DNA from 3 places in the Cohnella sp. GCM10020058 genome. Region 3 is predicted to be linked to each of the others. Evidence: riboswitches for the same ligand, from Rfam matches in the RefSeq annotation. Region 3 holds a riboswitch; each other region holds the start of a gene.
The links. A riboswitch is a leader RNA that binds a small molecule or an ion and turns the genes downstream of it on or off. The one in region 3 is predicted to bind cyclic di-AMP.
Positions count from the first base shown of each region.

Region 1: another riboswitch for cyclic di-AMP. It lies ahead of ACFSR7_RS13825 (APC family permease); the one in region 3 lies ahead of ACFSR7_RS24480 (resuscitation-promoting factor).
Region 2: another riboswitch for cyclic di-AMP. It lies ahead of ACFSR7_RS19165 (KamA family radical SAM protein); the one in region 3 lies ahead of ACFSR7_RS24480 (resuscitation-promoting factor).

Region 1 is NZ_JBHUJV010000008.1:311,118-316,092, forward strand. It holds gene ACFSR7_RS13820 (M4 family metallopeptidase) at 1-1,232, shown strand, start outside; cyclic di-AMP (ydaO/yuaA leader) riboswitch at 1,494-1,653, shown strand; gene ACFSR7_RS13825 (APC family permease) at 1,753-3,570, shown strand; gene ACFSR7_RS13830 (galactose-binding domain-containing protein) at 3,845-4,975, shown strand, end outside.
Region 2 is NZ_JBHUJV010000009.1:881,253-886,227, reverse strand. It holds gene ACFSR7_RS19175 (DUF350 domain-containing protein) at 1-171, opposite strand, end outside; gene ACFSR7_RS19170 (PspA/IM30 family protein) at 340-1,008, opposite strand; gene ACFSR7_RS19165 (KamA family radical SAM protein) at 1,175-2,248, opposite strand; cyclic di-AMP (ydaO/yuaA leader) riboswitch at 2,412-2,557, opposite strand; gene ACFSR7_RS19160 (serine hydroxymethyltransferase) at 2,665-3,915, opposite strand; gene ACFSR7_RS19155 (TIGR01440 family protein) at 4,301-4,894, opposite strand; gene rpiB (ribose 5-phosphate isomerase B) at 4,918-4,975, opposite strand, start outside.
Region 3 is NZ_JBHUJV010000014.1:11,028-16,002, forward strand. It holds gene ACFSR7_RS24470 (HD domain-containing protein) at 306-1,598, shown strand; gene ACFSR7_RS24475 (TatD family hydrolase) at 1,641-2,438, shown strand; cyclic di-AMP (ydaO/yuaA leader) riboswitch at 2,593-2,805, shown strand; gene ACFSR7_RS24480 (resuscitation-promoting factor) at 3,117-4,268, shown strand; gene rnmV (ribonuclease M5) at 4,476-4,975, shown strand, end outside.

The DNA of each region.
Region 1 (4,975 bases), on a different contig from region 3:
TGAAGTCCTCACAGGAAGCCGGTGCCGACGGACGCTCGATTTCAATCGTCGAGCCCGACGCCGACAAGCTGAAGCAAGCGCTCAAGCTGGCGGACGGGCAGACGGCATCTGCCGGTACGGCGCTCAAGCTCGTCCTGCCTGTCGGCACAGGCGGAGACGGCATTAAGGTACGGTTGCCGTCCGCGGCGCTCGCGGCCGCGTCTGTCCAATCCTCGGGCTTGACGCTTGTGGTACAGACTGACAAAGTCTCGTACGAGATTCCCGTCAAGCTGCTTAGCGGCTCGCTGCTGGCGCAAGCCTGGGGAACGGCAGCAGTCCCTGACGATCTGCAGCTCGAGTTCGGCGTCGTCAAGTCTGCGCAATCAGAGCAGGCGAAGTCCCGGCAAATGCTGCGAACGGACGGCTATGCAGCCTTGTCCGACTTCCTCGACTTCACGATCGAGCTGGCTTCCGGCGGGAAGAAAAAAGAGCTGAAAAACTTTAACGGCATTTATGTCACCAAACGGGTAAGTATCGACGCTCCCAAGACGACAGGGGAAGTAACTGCGCTGACCTTGGACACCGTCACCGGACAGCTCGTATTCGTCCCTGCGGCGATCACCGTTTCCGAGGGCCGGTTGACTGCGGCGATCCGGACGCCGCACAACAGCGTGTATGTGCTGGCGCAGGCAGTCAAGTCGTTCGCTGACATTGCGGTCCACACGGATCGTGCCGCGATCGAGAAAATGGCGTCCAGGAAGCTCGTGCTCGGCGCCGGATCGGGACAGTTCCAGCCGGACCGAACAGTGACGAGAGCCGAGTTCGCCGCTCTCCTCGCGAGAGCGCTCGGTCTGCAGACACTGCCGGCAGCGTTCTCGTTCGCCGATGTGAAGGCCGGCGCCTGGTATGGCGCTCCGGTGACGACGGCAGTGAGCGCGGGGCTAATCTCGGGCTACGGCAACGGGAGTTTCGGTCCGGGCGGCGTCATCAAGCGCCAGGAGATGGCGGTCATGCTGGGCAGAGCGATCGCTTATGCGGGCGGATTGCCGAAAATTGCGGGGCAGGCAGGCTCCGGCGCTTCTGCCGATGCGGCGAAAATTCCTGCATGGGCTGCCGCCGACGCGCAGGCACTGCTCGCTGCGGGCATCATGCAGAACAGAGCGGACGGCTCATTCGCTCCTGCCGCGCCGGTTACCAGGGCCGAAGCCACCGTATCGCTCATGCGCATGCTGGAGAATCTGCAACTCATTTAAAAGGGATGCATACAACACCCCTCGTCCTCCCGTTTGGCGGGAGGCGGGGTTATTTTTTTTAATTCGTTTCAAATACTCGGGCATCCGAGACAGCAGAAACCTCAATAAATCGAGCGCGAATGTGCGCGGCTGAGATAATGCAAGAGCCGCATGAATGTAACCGTTCTCTTCGTAGGTTAACCGGCCGCCGCGCTGTTTCATCCCCTTCGGCGGCAGTTTACATGAAGATGGAACGTAACGTATGATTCATTTCGTGATTTAACATCCTAATCGCTGAATCCCGCAGATGCGGGAACGGGGGAACCAACCGGGTGCCGCGCATGCACGCCCAGGGGTGAATCGCTTGGCTTTTGCCAAGCGTAGGGCTGCTTGCCGAGCCCGAATCCGACAGCTAACCTCGCAAGCGTCCGGAAGAGGAGCCTGCGCCGCTATTCGCTTAAGAATAAGCTGCGGGAGATCCTTTCCTGCGGCTTTTTTTGATGCCCGTCAGCGGTGCCGGCACAGCAAAGGAGATAACCCCATGGTCAGCAAAGTTAAACGGCTTCTGATCGGCAGACCGATGAAAAGCGCGGAGATCGAGGGCGCCAAGCTGGGCAAATTCAAGGCGCTTGCCGTCTTGTCGTCCGATGCGCTATCGTCCGTGGCGTACGGCACGGAGCAGATTTTGATCGTCCTCATGGCGGCGGGCTTCGCGGCCGTCTGGTACTCGGTGCCGATCTCGCTGGCGGTGCTCGGCCTTTTATTTATTCTCATCCTGTCTTACCGCCAGACCATTTATGCCTATCCGGCCGGCGGCGGCGCCTACATCGTGGCCAAGGACAATCTCGGCGTCTCGACGGGACTCCTGGCCGGCGGCTCGCTGCTGGTCGATTATATATTGACCGTCGCGGTCAGCTCGTCCGCCGGCACGGATGCGATCACGTCGGCTTTTCCTTCGCTGCACGAACACCGCGTTCTGATCGCGCTCGTCATCATCCTTATTCTGACCGTCATGAACCTTCGCGGCTTGACCGAGTCCGCCTCCGTGCTCGCGACGCCGATCTACTTATTCGTCGTAGCGATCTTCGTGCTCATCGCTGCCGGCATCGTCAAGTACGCAACGGGCAGCGCGCCCGCTCACGTGCCGGAATTCGGCGCCGCCGTGTCTAACGTCAGTCTCTTCCTGCTCCTCAAGGCATTCAGCTCGGGCTGCTCCGCGCTCACAGGCGTCGAAGCCGTATCCAATGCCATTCCCAACTTCAAAAAGCCGGCCGAGCGCAACGCCGCCGCCACGCTGATCATGATGGGCACGATTCTGGGCGCGATGTTTATCGGCATCAGCCTGCTCGCTTATTGGTACGGCGTCGCGCCGGACGAAAAGCAGACGGTCGTCTCGCAAATCGCCGAATCGACCTTCGGTCGAGGTACGATCTATTACGTCATCCAGGCGCTGACCGCGCTGATTCTGGTGCTGGCGGCGAATACGGCGTACTCCGCGTTCCCGCTGCTGGCGTTCATGCTGGCCAAGGACAAATACATGCCGCACGCCTTCATGGTTCGCGGAGACCGGCTCGGTTACTCCAACGGCATCATTTTCCTCGGCGTGTTCTCGGCGCTGCTGGTCATCATTTTCCACGGCAACACCGAAAACCTGATCCCGCTCTACGCGGTCGGCGTCTTCATCCCGTTCACGCTGTCGCAGCTCGGCATGATGGTGCGCTGGATCCGGCTACGCCCGCAAGGCTGGATGACGCGCCTGCTTGTCAATACGATCGGCATGCTGACGACGCTGAGCATCACGCTCATCTTTATTTTCACCAAGTTCACGCATGTGTGGATGGTGTTCGTGTTCCTGCCGGTCGTCATGTGGACGTTCTTCGCCATCGCACGCCATTACCGCAATACTGCCGACGAGCTGCGCATCGATCCGGCCAAGGAGAAGCCGTGCATCAAGGGCAGCACGATCGTCGTGCCGGTCGCGGGGGTCACCCGCGTCGTCATGAATTCGCTCAGCTACGCCAAGTCGCTGACCGACAACGTCGTCGCCGTCTATGTCGGCTTTGACGACGAGGAGATCGAGCGCATGGAAAAAAGATGGGCCGACTGGGATCCCGGCGTCCGGCTCATCACGCTCAGATCAAGCTATCGCAGCATTATCCGCCCGATTATGAAGTTCATCGACACGATCGAGTGGAAAACCGCCGAGACCGACCATATCACCGTCCTCATCCCGCAGTTTATCGCCAAGCACTGGTGGCAGCACATTTTGCACAATCAGTCGAGCCTGCTGCTTCGCGCTTACCTTTACAATCAAAAGGACGTCATCATCGCGACCGTGCCTTACCATCTGCGTCGTTAACGTCCGAAGAGCGCATGCGATCCGTCTCGTCCGTGATTTTGCGGGCGAGATTTTTTGGTTTTCGGCCTCATAAGAATCGTAGTTCCGCACACACATCTCATAGGAATGTACATCGTCGGACATGTATGTAAGCGCTTATAATTTAAAGGAAGCATCATCCATATACGGGAGGAGGAGGTTCGCAGCTCCGTGAACTTAGTCAGGCGCCACTGATCAGCCGCTCAAGTCGGAAGAGACCGGAATTTCGAGTTATCCATTTAAAAGGAGGCAGATGATGTTCATGCAACTGCATACGGGGAAACGGAAGCCGTGGACGGCTTCTTTGCTGGCTCTCGCGCTGATGGCCGGACTGTTCGCCAACCTGGCCGGGCTTCAAGCATCCAAGGCCTATGCGGACGGCCCGAATCTGGCGGCGAACAAACCTGTGACCGCGAGCTCATACGCGGATGTGTATCAAGCGGGCAATGCCGTAGACGGCAACGCCGGCACCTACTGGGAGAGCGCGAACAACGCCTTTCCGCAATGGATCCGGGTTGACCTGGGAGCAGCCTCGACGATTAATCAGGTCGTTCTGAAGCTGCCGTCCGGATGGGGGACGCGCTCGCAGACTTTGTCCGTGCAGGGCAGTCTGAACGACTCGGCGTACAGCACGCTCGCGTCGTCCGCTTCGTATTCGTTTAACCCGGCAACCGGCAATGCGGTGACGATCAGCTTCGCCGCCGCCAGCACGCGCTACGTCAAGGTCAACATCACGGCCAACAGCGCCTGGCCGGCCGGTCAGGTATCCGAGTTCGAGGTGTACGGAACCGTCTCGCCGCCGGCCAATAATGTGTATGAAGCCGAAGCAGCCGCGCTGTCCGGCGGAGCCAAAGTAAACACGGACCATCCCGGTTATACGGGGACGGGATTCGTGGACGGCTATTGGACGCAGGGCGCACAGACGCAGTTCACCGTTAATGCCGCAGCCGCCGGCAACTACGCGGTCGCGCTCAAGTACGGCAACGCGAACGGCGCGGCCAGAACGCTGAGCGTCTACGTGAACGGCACGAAAGTCAAGCAGACGACGCTCGCGAATCTCGCCAACTGGGATACTTGGGGAACCCAATCCGAGACGTTTGCGCTCAATGCGGGCAGCAATACGATTGCCTATAAGTACGACGCGACCGACTCCGGCAACGTTAACGTGGACCAAATCGCGCTGACTGCGGTGTCCGCTACGCCGACGCCGACGGCCACCCCGACCGCAACGCCAACGGCGACGCCTACTGCAACGCCAACCGCAACGCCAACGGCGACCCCAACCGCCACGCCTACTGCCACGCCGACAGCTACGCCAACCTCTACGCCTCCGCCAACCGGCTCCAACCTGGCGCAGGGCAAGCCAATCACCGCTTCCTCGGTTAAC
Region 2 (4,975 bases), on a different contig from region 3:
TTGTGCGACGAGCTTCAGCACGAACCGGACGGTGACGGCCGTATTGCCCCGCTTCATCTCTTCCATATCCTTGTACTTGGTGAAATAAGCGTCGATGCCCATGAGAATGAACAGAAGCACCGCGCCCGCCGCCGTCCACAGCAGCGTGCCGACCACGTTTTCAATCGTCAATGTTAACGTCTCTCCTCCCGCGGATAAAACCGGGCGATATCCGCATGAACCTGCGGGAATAAGCTGCCCGAAGCGCCCCTTTTCGGACGCGCCATGAATGCTTAACTCATTTTAGCTTAGATGGGCGTTTGAAAAAAGGACCCCGCGGGGGAGTCCTCTTGGATCGCCTTAGCTCTCGTACTTCTTCATCAGGGCCGCCAGTTCGTCTTCGACGGCTTTGTCCTTGCCTAGCGTCGCGAACTCGTCGTCCAGCGACCTGCCTTTGGACTGGCTAAGTTCCTCTGTCGCCTCGGCGTGCGCTTCCATCTGCCGGACCTTCTCTTCCATCCGGCTGAGACCGGACATCGCCGTGTCGGTACCGAATCCAGCCATCGCCTTGTTGATGCCGGCTTGCGCCTTGGCCGCGTTGGCACGGGCGACCAGCGTCTCGCGCCGGTTCTTGAGGTCGGTGAATTGCTTGCGCATCTCATCGAGCTTCAGACGCAGATTGTCGGCGGCCTGCTTGTTCTGCTCGTAGCTGGCCTTGTACTCGGCAACCTTCGTCTCTGCCGCTTTCTTCTCCTCGAGCGCGCGGCGCGCAAGGTCGATATTTTTTGCCTGCGCGGCGATGTTCGCCTGCTCTTCGCGCTTGGCGACCAGAGCCGATTGCTCCTCGTACAGCTGCTTGAATCGCTTTTCGATCGCGATCTGGGCGGCGACCGCCTTTTCCGCATCCTCGAGATCCTCTGCCATATCGCGCAGATATTGATCGGTCATCTTGACCGGGTCTTCCGCCTTTTCGATCAGGGCATATACGTTAGACAGCGTGAGATCGCGCAATCGTTTGAAAATAGACATTTACACGAATCCTCCTCTTGTCCGCTTGTTCGCGGCTATGTATTCTAGTACGCGGATGCAGGCCGACCGTTTCAACATTTCCCCGCAGACGCCCAAGTATCCGTCAAAATAAATATACATCCGGCCTGCCTCGGAAGGCAAAGCCGGATGTATGATAAAAGACCGATTAATCTCCGATCTGATAAGGCCGCTTGACGTAAGAAGTGCGGAGCCCGTAATCCTCGGAGTCCGTCCAGTCGATCGTCAGCGACCCGATCTTCGATTCGCTGCCCGGCAGCTCGGTCAGCCACAACGCGTCGTCGGGGCAGTCTGCCGTGATGAACTTGCCTGCGTCGTCGTCGGGTGACGCGTGAAACTTCAGATAGGCCTTGCCGCCTTCGACGGCCAGCACTTCGACGAAGCCAGCGTCGTGGTTCACCGCAAGGCGCGCCCGCCGCCCGAGCCCCGCCGTCGTCAGCTTGGCTTCTTCGACCAGATGGTACGCCCTGGATAGCGGCACCGAGAATTCCCCGTTCTCCTCGCTCGGACGATCGACGAAAAAGTAATACGGCGTCACGCCGGCCAGCTCGAGGCGATCCAGCAGCTCACCCAGCAACTCCGGCGCGTCGTTGATTCCGCCAAGGATCGGCGTCCGGTTCACGATGACGGCTCCTGCGTCGCGGAGCGAGCGGAACGCACGAATCGCTTGATCCGTCATCTCCCGCGGATGATGAATGTGCGCCATCAGATAAAGCGGCTTGGAAGGCGTAGAAAATTCGCGGATAAGGCGCAGCAAGCCCAGGTCGTCCGATATGCGCATCGGCTCCATGACCGGCATGCGCGTGCTGAGCCTGATAATTCCGACGTGCGGGATGGCCCGCAAGCTTTGGATTAGATTCCGCAGCTTGAGCGTAGGAAGGCTGAAGCAGTCGCCGCCCGCCAGAATCACCTGGCGGATCTCCGGATGAGCCGCCACATATGCGAGCGCCGGCGACACGCCCTCTTCGGCCTCCGTCTCAGGAAGCATCAGGAAAGCGGACGTCCGGAACTTATGGCGATAGCCTTGTGCCAGATAGTCGGCTTCGTCGTCGGAGGCGCCCCAGATCCCTTGGCCGCCGGCCGCCGGCAAAGATGGAGACAGCAGCTTGCGGAGCGGATCGTCGGCGTCGCCCCAGTCGATGAGGCTATGATAATACGTATTCGTGTTCGTGCAGAAAGGAGCGGCAGCGTCTTGGTCCATGTTTCTGGCGAATTCCGGCATGGCCAACGTAAATTCCTCCTTCTCCCGGTCTAAAGTCGACACGCCTCGAAGGACAGAAAAGACCCTTCTGCAACAGGCGCGCGCAATACGCTTAGCCAGACAGAGGGGTCTTGTAGAGACGCCAAAAGACCCGGCGAGGGTCATTCAAGCTTCAATAAATTAGATGTGACCCATCCACTGCCTACGAGGTTAGCTGACGGACTCGGGTAAGATGGTACCCTATGAAGCCTGGAATAGCTTCAATTCGCCCCATAAAGACTTGGTTCCCCCGTTTCCCGGCCGATACCGGGAATTAAGCGTACACTTAGTTTATACCGAATGTCCCGAATCGTCAAACAAATGGCGCCCAATTCGGCCTCGAAAGGTCAAAATTGGGCGCCTGTACCTGTTTTTAGGATACGCTGGCGAGCCTGGTCTTAGTATTCAAGACCTTGATACAGCGGATATTGCGAGGCGAGCTCGCGTACCAGCTTGCGCGCTTCTTCAAGCTTGGTCTCGTCCTTGGCGTTCTTCAATGTGATGGCGATGGCCTGGCCGACCTTCTTCATCGCCGCGGCGTCCATCCCGCGCGAAGTAACGGCCGGCGTACCGATGCGGATGCCGCTCGTGATGAACGGGCTCGTCGGATCGAACGGAATCGCGTTCTTGTTGACGGTGATGCCCACGGAGTCGAGCAAGTGCTCGGCATCCTTGCCCGTAATGTTCAGGCTGCGGGTGTCCACGAGCATCAAGTGGTTGTCCGTGCCGCCGGAGACGAGGTTGATGCCCTCTGCGGTCAACGTCTCGGCAAGCGCCTTGGCGTTTGTCACGACGTTAGCCGCATAATCCTTGAAGGACGGCTGCAGCGCTTCGCCGAGCGCAACGGCTTTGGCTGCGATCGTGTGCATGAGCGGACCGCCCTGCGTGCCGGGGAATACCGCCTTGTCGATCGCCGCAGCCCACGGCTTGGTGCACAGGATCAGGCCGCCGCGCGGTCCGCGCAGCGTCTTGTGCGTCGTCGTCGTGACGAAGTGCGCGTGCGGCACCGGGCTCGGGTGCTGGCCGCCTGCCACGAGACCGGCGATATGCGCCATGTCGACCATGAACAGTGCGCCCACGTCGCGGGCGATCTGGCCGAGCACTTCAAAGTCGATGATGCGCGGATACGCGCTCGCGCCGGCGACGATCATGCGCGGACGGTGCTTGAACGCGGCTTTGCGGACTTCGTCGTAGTTGATCGTGAAGGTCTGCTCGTCGACGCCGTAAGCGACGAAGTTGTACAGCAAGCCGGAGGCGTTGACCGGGCTGCCGTGCGTCAGGTGGCCGCCGTGCGCGAGATTCATGCCGAGCACGGTGTCGCCCGGTTGCAGCGTCGCCAGGTAGACGGCGAGGTTGGCCTGCGCGCCGGAGTGCGGCTGCACGTTGGCATGATCGGCGCCGAACAGTTCCTTGGCGCGGTTGCGGGCGATCTCTTCGGGAATGTCGACGTACTCGCAGCCGCCGTAGAACCGCTTGCCCGGGTAGCCTTCGGCATATTTGTTGGTCAGAACGGTGCCCATCGCTTCAAGGACGGCTTCGCTAACGATGTTTTCGGATGCGATCAGCTCGAGGTTGTCGCGTTGGCGGCCGAGCTCGAGGTTAAGGGCTTTGACGATCTCGGGATCTTGCTTGCGCAGATTGGCGGTCATGGGTGGTCCTCCTTGGGGTTATGAGAAAGTTGAATTTAAAGCGATGACGAGAATAACTGCAATCATGCAATCATGTTGCTTTTTTCATTTATGTTGGCCGATGACGAGGAGATAACTGCATACATGCAGGTATTTCTCATCATTTGGTTGTTTTGTTTACAGCTAAAGCAATTTAACTGCAATCTGCAGCTATCCGGCTCATCTGGCCGCCATCCCGCTCCATAACCTGCATATTTGCAGTTATTTCCGTTCGGAACGGGACGAAATCGGCGCCAAAGTGCGCTGATAGCCGCCGCTTTACTCGGGGTTAATCGGGCAATTCGCCTCTTCCGCACGTACGAAGGCTGAACAAACCGGCGGCAGAAGCCGTTGCCAGCCTGGCGGCTCAGTCGCACGTTCCGGAAGGCGGCGCCTCCCGGCTCGGCTTCGCGTATACTGCGCGCTCGCCGCCGATCAGCTTCGGCCGCGCGTATGCCATCGTCACCCGCGCTTCTCCGATCCAGCGGCCGGATGGCCTTACCGGCACGGCGACCTGGCGCAGGTGCATGCCGATCAGCGTTTCGCCGATATCAAGGCCCGCATCGACGGCTACCGCCTCGACGAGGCAGGGATCCGCCAACTGACTGAAAGCGTAGGCGGCCATGGAGCCGCCGGCCTTGGGCACGGGCACAGCCGATACGATCGTCCAGCCCCGGGCCATGGCCAAGCTTCGCTCGGTCACGAGCGCGCGGTTCAGATGCTCGCAGCATTGCCATACCGTCTCGAACCCCTGCCGCTCGCGGACGCGCCGCACGCCTTCGTAGATCTCCCGGGCGACGGCCGGCGCTCCGGACGTGCCGATGCGGCGTCCTTGCACCTCGCTCGTGCTGACGCCCAGCACGACGATCTGTCCGGCGCCCAGCGCAGCCGCTTCGGCCAGCTCGGCCAACGCTTGCTCGACTTGTCCCGATACGGGCAATGCTTGGTTACGGTCAGTCATTCGCTATGCGCCTCCGCTTCCGTTCAAGGGTGGAGTGCCTGCTGCTCTTCAAGGGCCTTGACCTTGTTCAGACGCCCGACA
Region 3 (4,975 bases):
CTCATTCGCGTAAAATAAGATTAAACGAAATGTCGGAGAACCTCCGCATATTCGCCATCATTCGACAAAATTCTTTCTTTTCCGTACTCTATCGTACCAACGATTCCCAAATAAGTCAACCAGAAATAGTGGCTTCTTTAGCTGAAATTTAGCTGAATACCCGCTAACTTCCACAGTTTAGCACCAATTCACCAATATATTAGGTAAAAAACGGGATTAATTCTTAAAATTAGCGGATGACACCATTCGACAAAATCATAATCGTTTGTCGAATGTGAAGCCCAAACCTACGAGGTGATCGAAACATGTACCGTCTTCGGGAGGAAAAAGTATTCAAGGACCCCGTTCATCAGTCCATCTACGTACAGGAAGCGACGATCTGGAAGCTTATCAACACCGCCGAGTTCCAACGATTGAGGCGCATACGGCAGTTGGGGACTTCGTACCTGACCTTCCATGGGGCAGAGCACAGCCGATTCTCCCATTCGCTGGGCGTATACGATATCACGCGAAGAATTATCAGTCAATTTGAGCGTAACGGATACCAGGACTGGCCGCAAGAGGAAAAAATGGTCAGTTTATGCGCTTCTTTGCTGCACGATGTCGGACACGGTCCTTTTTCCCACGCCATCGAACAAGTGTTCGATACGGATCATGAGGAGTGGTCGTGCGCGATTATATTGGGAGATACCGAGATCAATCGGGTATTAAAGGAAGTAAGCGAGGATTTCCCGCAAAAGGTTGCCGCCGTCATCTGCAAGACGTACGACAAGCCGATCGTCGTGAGCCTCGTGTCCAGCCAGATGGACGCGGACCGAATGGATTATTTGCTCAGGGATGCGTACTTCACGGGCGTGAACTACGGTACCTTCGACCTCGATCGGATCTTGCGCGTGCTGCGTCCTTATAAGGGGCGAATCGTGGTGAAGGAGAGCGGGATGCATGCAGTAGAAGATTATTTGATGTCGAGATATCAAATGTATTGGCAGATCTACTTTCATCCCGTGACGCGCAGTTCGGATATCGTACTGAGGCAAATTTTCATGAGGGCGCGCGAGTTGTTCCGCGGGGGCCATGCGTTCAAATTCCTGCTGCCGCCGCTAGCGCAGTTGTTGAACGGCACGATCGGACTGCGGGACTATCTGGCGCTGGATGAAGCGATGGTACAGACTGCGTTCGGCCAATGGGCGGACGAAGAAGACGAGATATTGGCGGACTTATGTAAACGGTTCTTAAACCGCCGATTGTACAAGTATGTACCCCTCGACAGTCCGCACGAAACACTGGAGGCGGAGCTGCGGGAGCAATGGGAAAGGATCGGTCTGCACCCTGATTACCACCTTCAGATGGACACGCCGACGAACCTTCCCTACGACGTGTACAAGCCAGGATCTCCGGATCCCGAGCCCAAAGAAAAGACCCCCGTCCTCGTGCTGGACGAAAAAGATCGATTGACCGAGATATCTTTAAAAAGCGATATCGTCCGGTCGATCGCGGGACTTCATACCGGGAAGTATTATATCTATTATCCCGAAGACCTGGTGCTCCCGCATGTCCATGATCTTAAACCCGAGATTCGCGAACTGCTGGGTTTATAGATCTTATACCAAATTGATTTGACCAAAGGAGGCGTTCACGACATGCTGTTCGATACGCACGCCCATCTGGACTCACCAAAGTTTGACGACGATAGAGAAGAAGTGATTGCGCGGGCCAAGGAAGCGGGCGTCGGTACGATTGTCAATATCGGCTTCAACCGGGAGACGATCCCGACGACCATTGCATTAGCCGAAAAGTACGATTTTATCTATGCGGCCGTAGGCTGGCACCCGACGGATGCCGTCGACATGCGATTGGAGGATGACCTGGGCTGGATCGAATCACTATGCAGTCACCCCAAAGTCGTGGCGATCGGCGAGATCGGGCTCGATTATTATTGGGACACTTCGCCCAAGGACGTCCAGCAGCTCGTATTCCGCGAACAGATCCGGCTCGCGAAGCGGATCGGCAAGCCGATCATCATTCACAATCGGGATGCTCATGAGGACGTCGTCCGTATTCTTCGCGAAGAAGGAGCAGCCGAGATCGGGGGCATCATGCACTGCTACTCCGGCAGCTGGGAGACGGCCAAGCAATGCTTGGATATGAACTTCTATATCTCCTTCGGCGGGCCGGTCACCTTCAAAAACGCGCGCGTTCCCAAAGAGGTATTGGCCCGTGTCCCCCTGGACCGATTGTTGATCGAAACCGATGCTCCGTACCTTACCCCCCACCCCTATCGTGGCAAGCGAAACGAGTCGTCTTATGTGCAGTTTGTAGCTGATTCCGCCGCGGAAATCACAGGCCTTTCTAGGGAAAAAATAGAAGAAATTACGGATCGAAATGCACGTGTCTGTTTTCGACTCGAAGAAAAAGCGCCAACAAACGCAGAAAAATAAATATTTTCTAAGAAAAAACTAGCTTTTGCCTTCGAAATCCTAAAAATATGGCTGAAATTTGCCTTAAAACGCTGAAATTCGCTCTTTGCACGTTCTTTACACCTTTGGGGCGTGCGGGTTATTATCTAATCCAGAAGTCCGAATATGACATTCCTTTTCCAGTGCGCTTAATCTCCCAGCGGGGAGAGCGGGGGACCCGACGCGGACGATATCGGCGCTTGCCGATGTCCCAGCGGTCCGAGCAATCTTGGGGTGAGTAGCGAACGACGGGCGCCGTCCGGCTGACGGCAGACCGCTTGATCGCTTAGGGCAGACTCTCGACGCCCGAACCCGACAGCTAACCTCGCAAGCGTAGTAGAGAGAGGTAACCTCGTGCCGCCCCATCGTCCCTCGTCCAGTTGAGCGGAAGCCACGACCAGGCCCTCTGTCGCAGGCTTTTTTTGTGCCCGAATTTACGCGTTCGGTGCCGATAGCCGCTAAGACCGCTCCACGGAAGCACCCACGGGATGAATGGCAGGCGCATGACATGCCTCCATAGCTGGGCAAGGCGGCGCAATTCGCTAGTGTGCAAGCCGCTCCACACTAAGCTTCCAGCGCCGTTATCACAAATGGATAGTCGCGTCAGACGAATATCATGTAAAACAGTCGACGGCGAGGCTATGAAGGAGGAACGAGAAAATGGGTGCAATCCCCCTTCAAGGGACCCATGATCCACGACCGACCGGCAAGCTTACCGCAGCGCGATGGTTGCATGAGCATCTGCGTTTGATTCTCTTGAGCGCAATCTTGTCCTTTGCTCTTACCATCTGTCTCATCATGCTGCTGCACGGCGCGTCCGCCAAGAGCGTGACCGTCGTGGACGGCGGGAAATCTACCGTCATCCAAACCCGCACTTCCGATGTCTCCGCCTTGCTTAAGGAGATTGGCATCACGGTCGGTCCAAACGATCGGTTGTCGGCAGCGCTCACGTCCTCGGTAGAGGACGGCACGCGAGTCGTCATCGATCGGGCTATGAGCGTTCAGCTCGTCGCAGACGGGAAGAAAGAGACCAAATATACAACAGTCAAGACGGTGGGTGATCTGCTGCAAAATGAAGGCATCACGCTCTCCGCAGAAGACAAAGTTACGCCGGCACTCACGTCAAAGATCGACGAGGGACTGCAGGTGAAGGTCGTCCGCGTCACACGCGAGGTCGTCACGACCGAGCATCCGATGGCGTACAAAGTTGTCAAGACAGCGGATCAGAACTTGCTGGTCGGCAAGACGAAGGTCATGCAGACGGGCAAGCAAGGCTTACTGGTGAAAAAATTCGAGCGCGTCTACGAAGACGGCAAGCTCGTTAACGAACAGCTCATCTACAAATCGCTTGATCAGCCGATCGTGCAGCAAGTCGTAGCCGTCGGCGCGAAGAAAAAAGCGGCCGTCGTGTCGCTTGCCTACAACAAAGCCGCAGACGAAGTTAAGACACTCCAATTGAACGGCAAATCCGTGAAGGTAAAGAGCGTTTTATCCGGCGTCACGTTAACCGCGTATTCCGCGGGTCCGGCTTCGACGGGCAAAGACGTAGGCGACGCGGGCTACGGCATCACCGCTTCCGGTACCACGGTATCCGAGGGTCGTACGATTGCCGTCGATCCGGATGTCGTGCCTTTGGGCTGGTGGGTCTACATCGAGGGCATCGGCTTCCGCCGCGCGGAAGATACGGGCAGTGCGATCAAAGGCAAGAAGATCGACGTGTACTACGACAGCGAGCGGTATGCGAATAAGTTCGGCAAGAAACGCGGCAACACTGTGTACGTGATCGGACCGGTTAAGCCATCGGCCGCCTGATAGGTTCTTAATTTTTATTACCCGCTATTATTGAGTTTGTGTCTGTTTTATGTCGGAGCGGTCAAGTTTTTTTGGCGGCGGCCTGGTCGGGTCGCTGCATCCTGGGAAGAGGCCTGTGCCTCTTCCCTTTGTCATTTGCGGGATGTCGGCTATAATAGGGCATACGAAGCAATACGAACGGATAGGGGAACGAACGGAGCGAGCGGGGTGAACGGTATCGGCCTGGCTAAGATAGCAGAGATCATCGTTGTGGAAGGCAAGGAGGATACCGTGGCGATCCGAAGGGCGGTCGACGCGGACACGATTGAGACGGGCGGTTCGGCGATCGACGAAAAGGTGCTGCGACGCATCGAGCTGGCCCGCGCACGGCGCGGTGTCATTATCTTTACGGATCCGGACGTGCCGGGCGAGAAAATACGCAAGATTATCGAGGCGAGGGTGCCGGGATGCAGCCACGCGTTCTTGGCGAAGGCCGATGCGCGCGGCAAGGACGGCATCGGCGTCGAGCACGCGAGCCCGGAGGCGATACGCGCGGCGCTGGCACGCGTGCGGCCATCGGCAGGGGGCGGCGCAGTTGCCGTCGCCGATGGAGCGCTCGCGGCGCAGCGCGGCGACGGGGCTTCATCGGCGTCTGCGTCCGAGGCGGCGCTGGCAGGCGCGGACCGGGCAGCGATGGCCGGCGCAGGCGCGGAAGCTGGCCCAAGCGC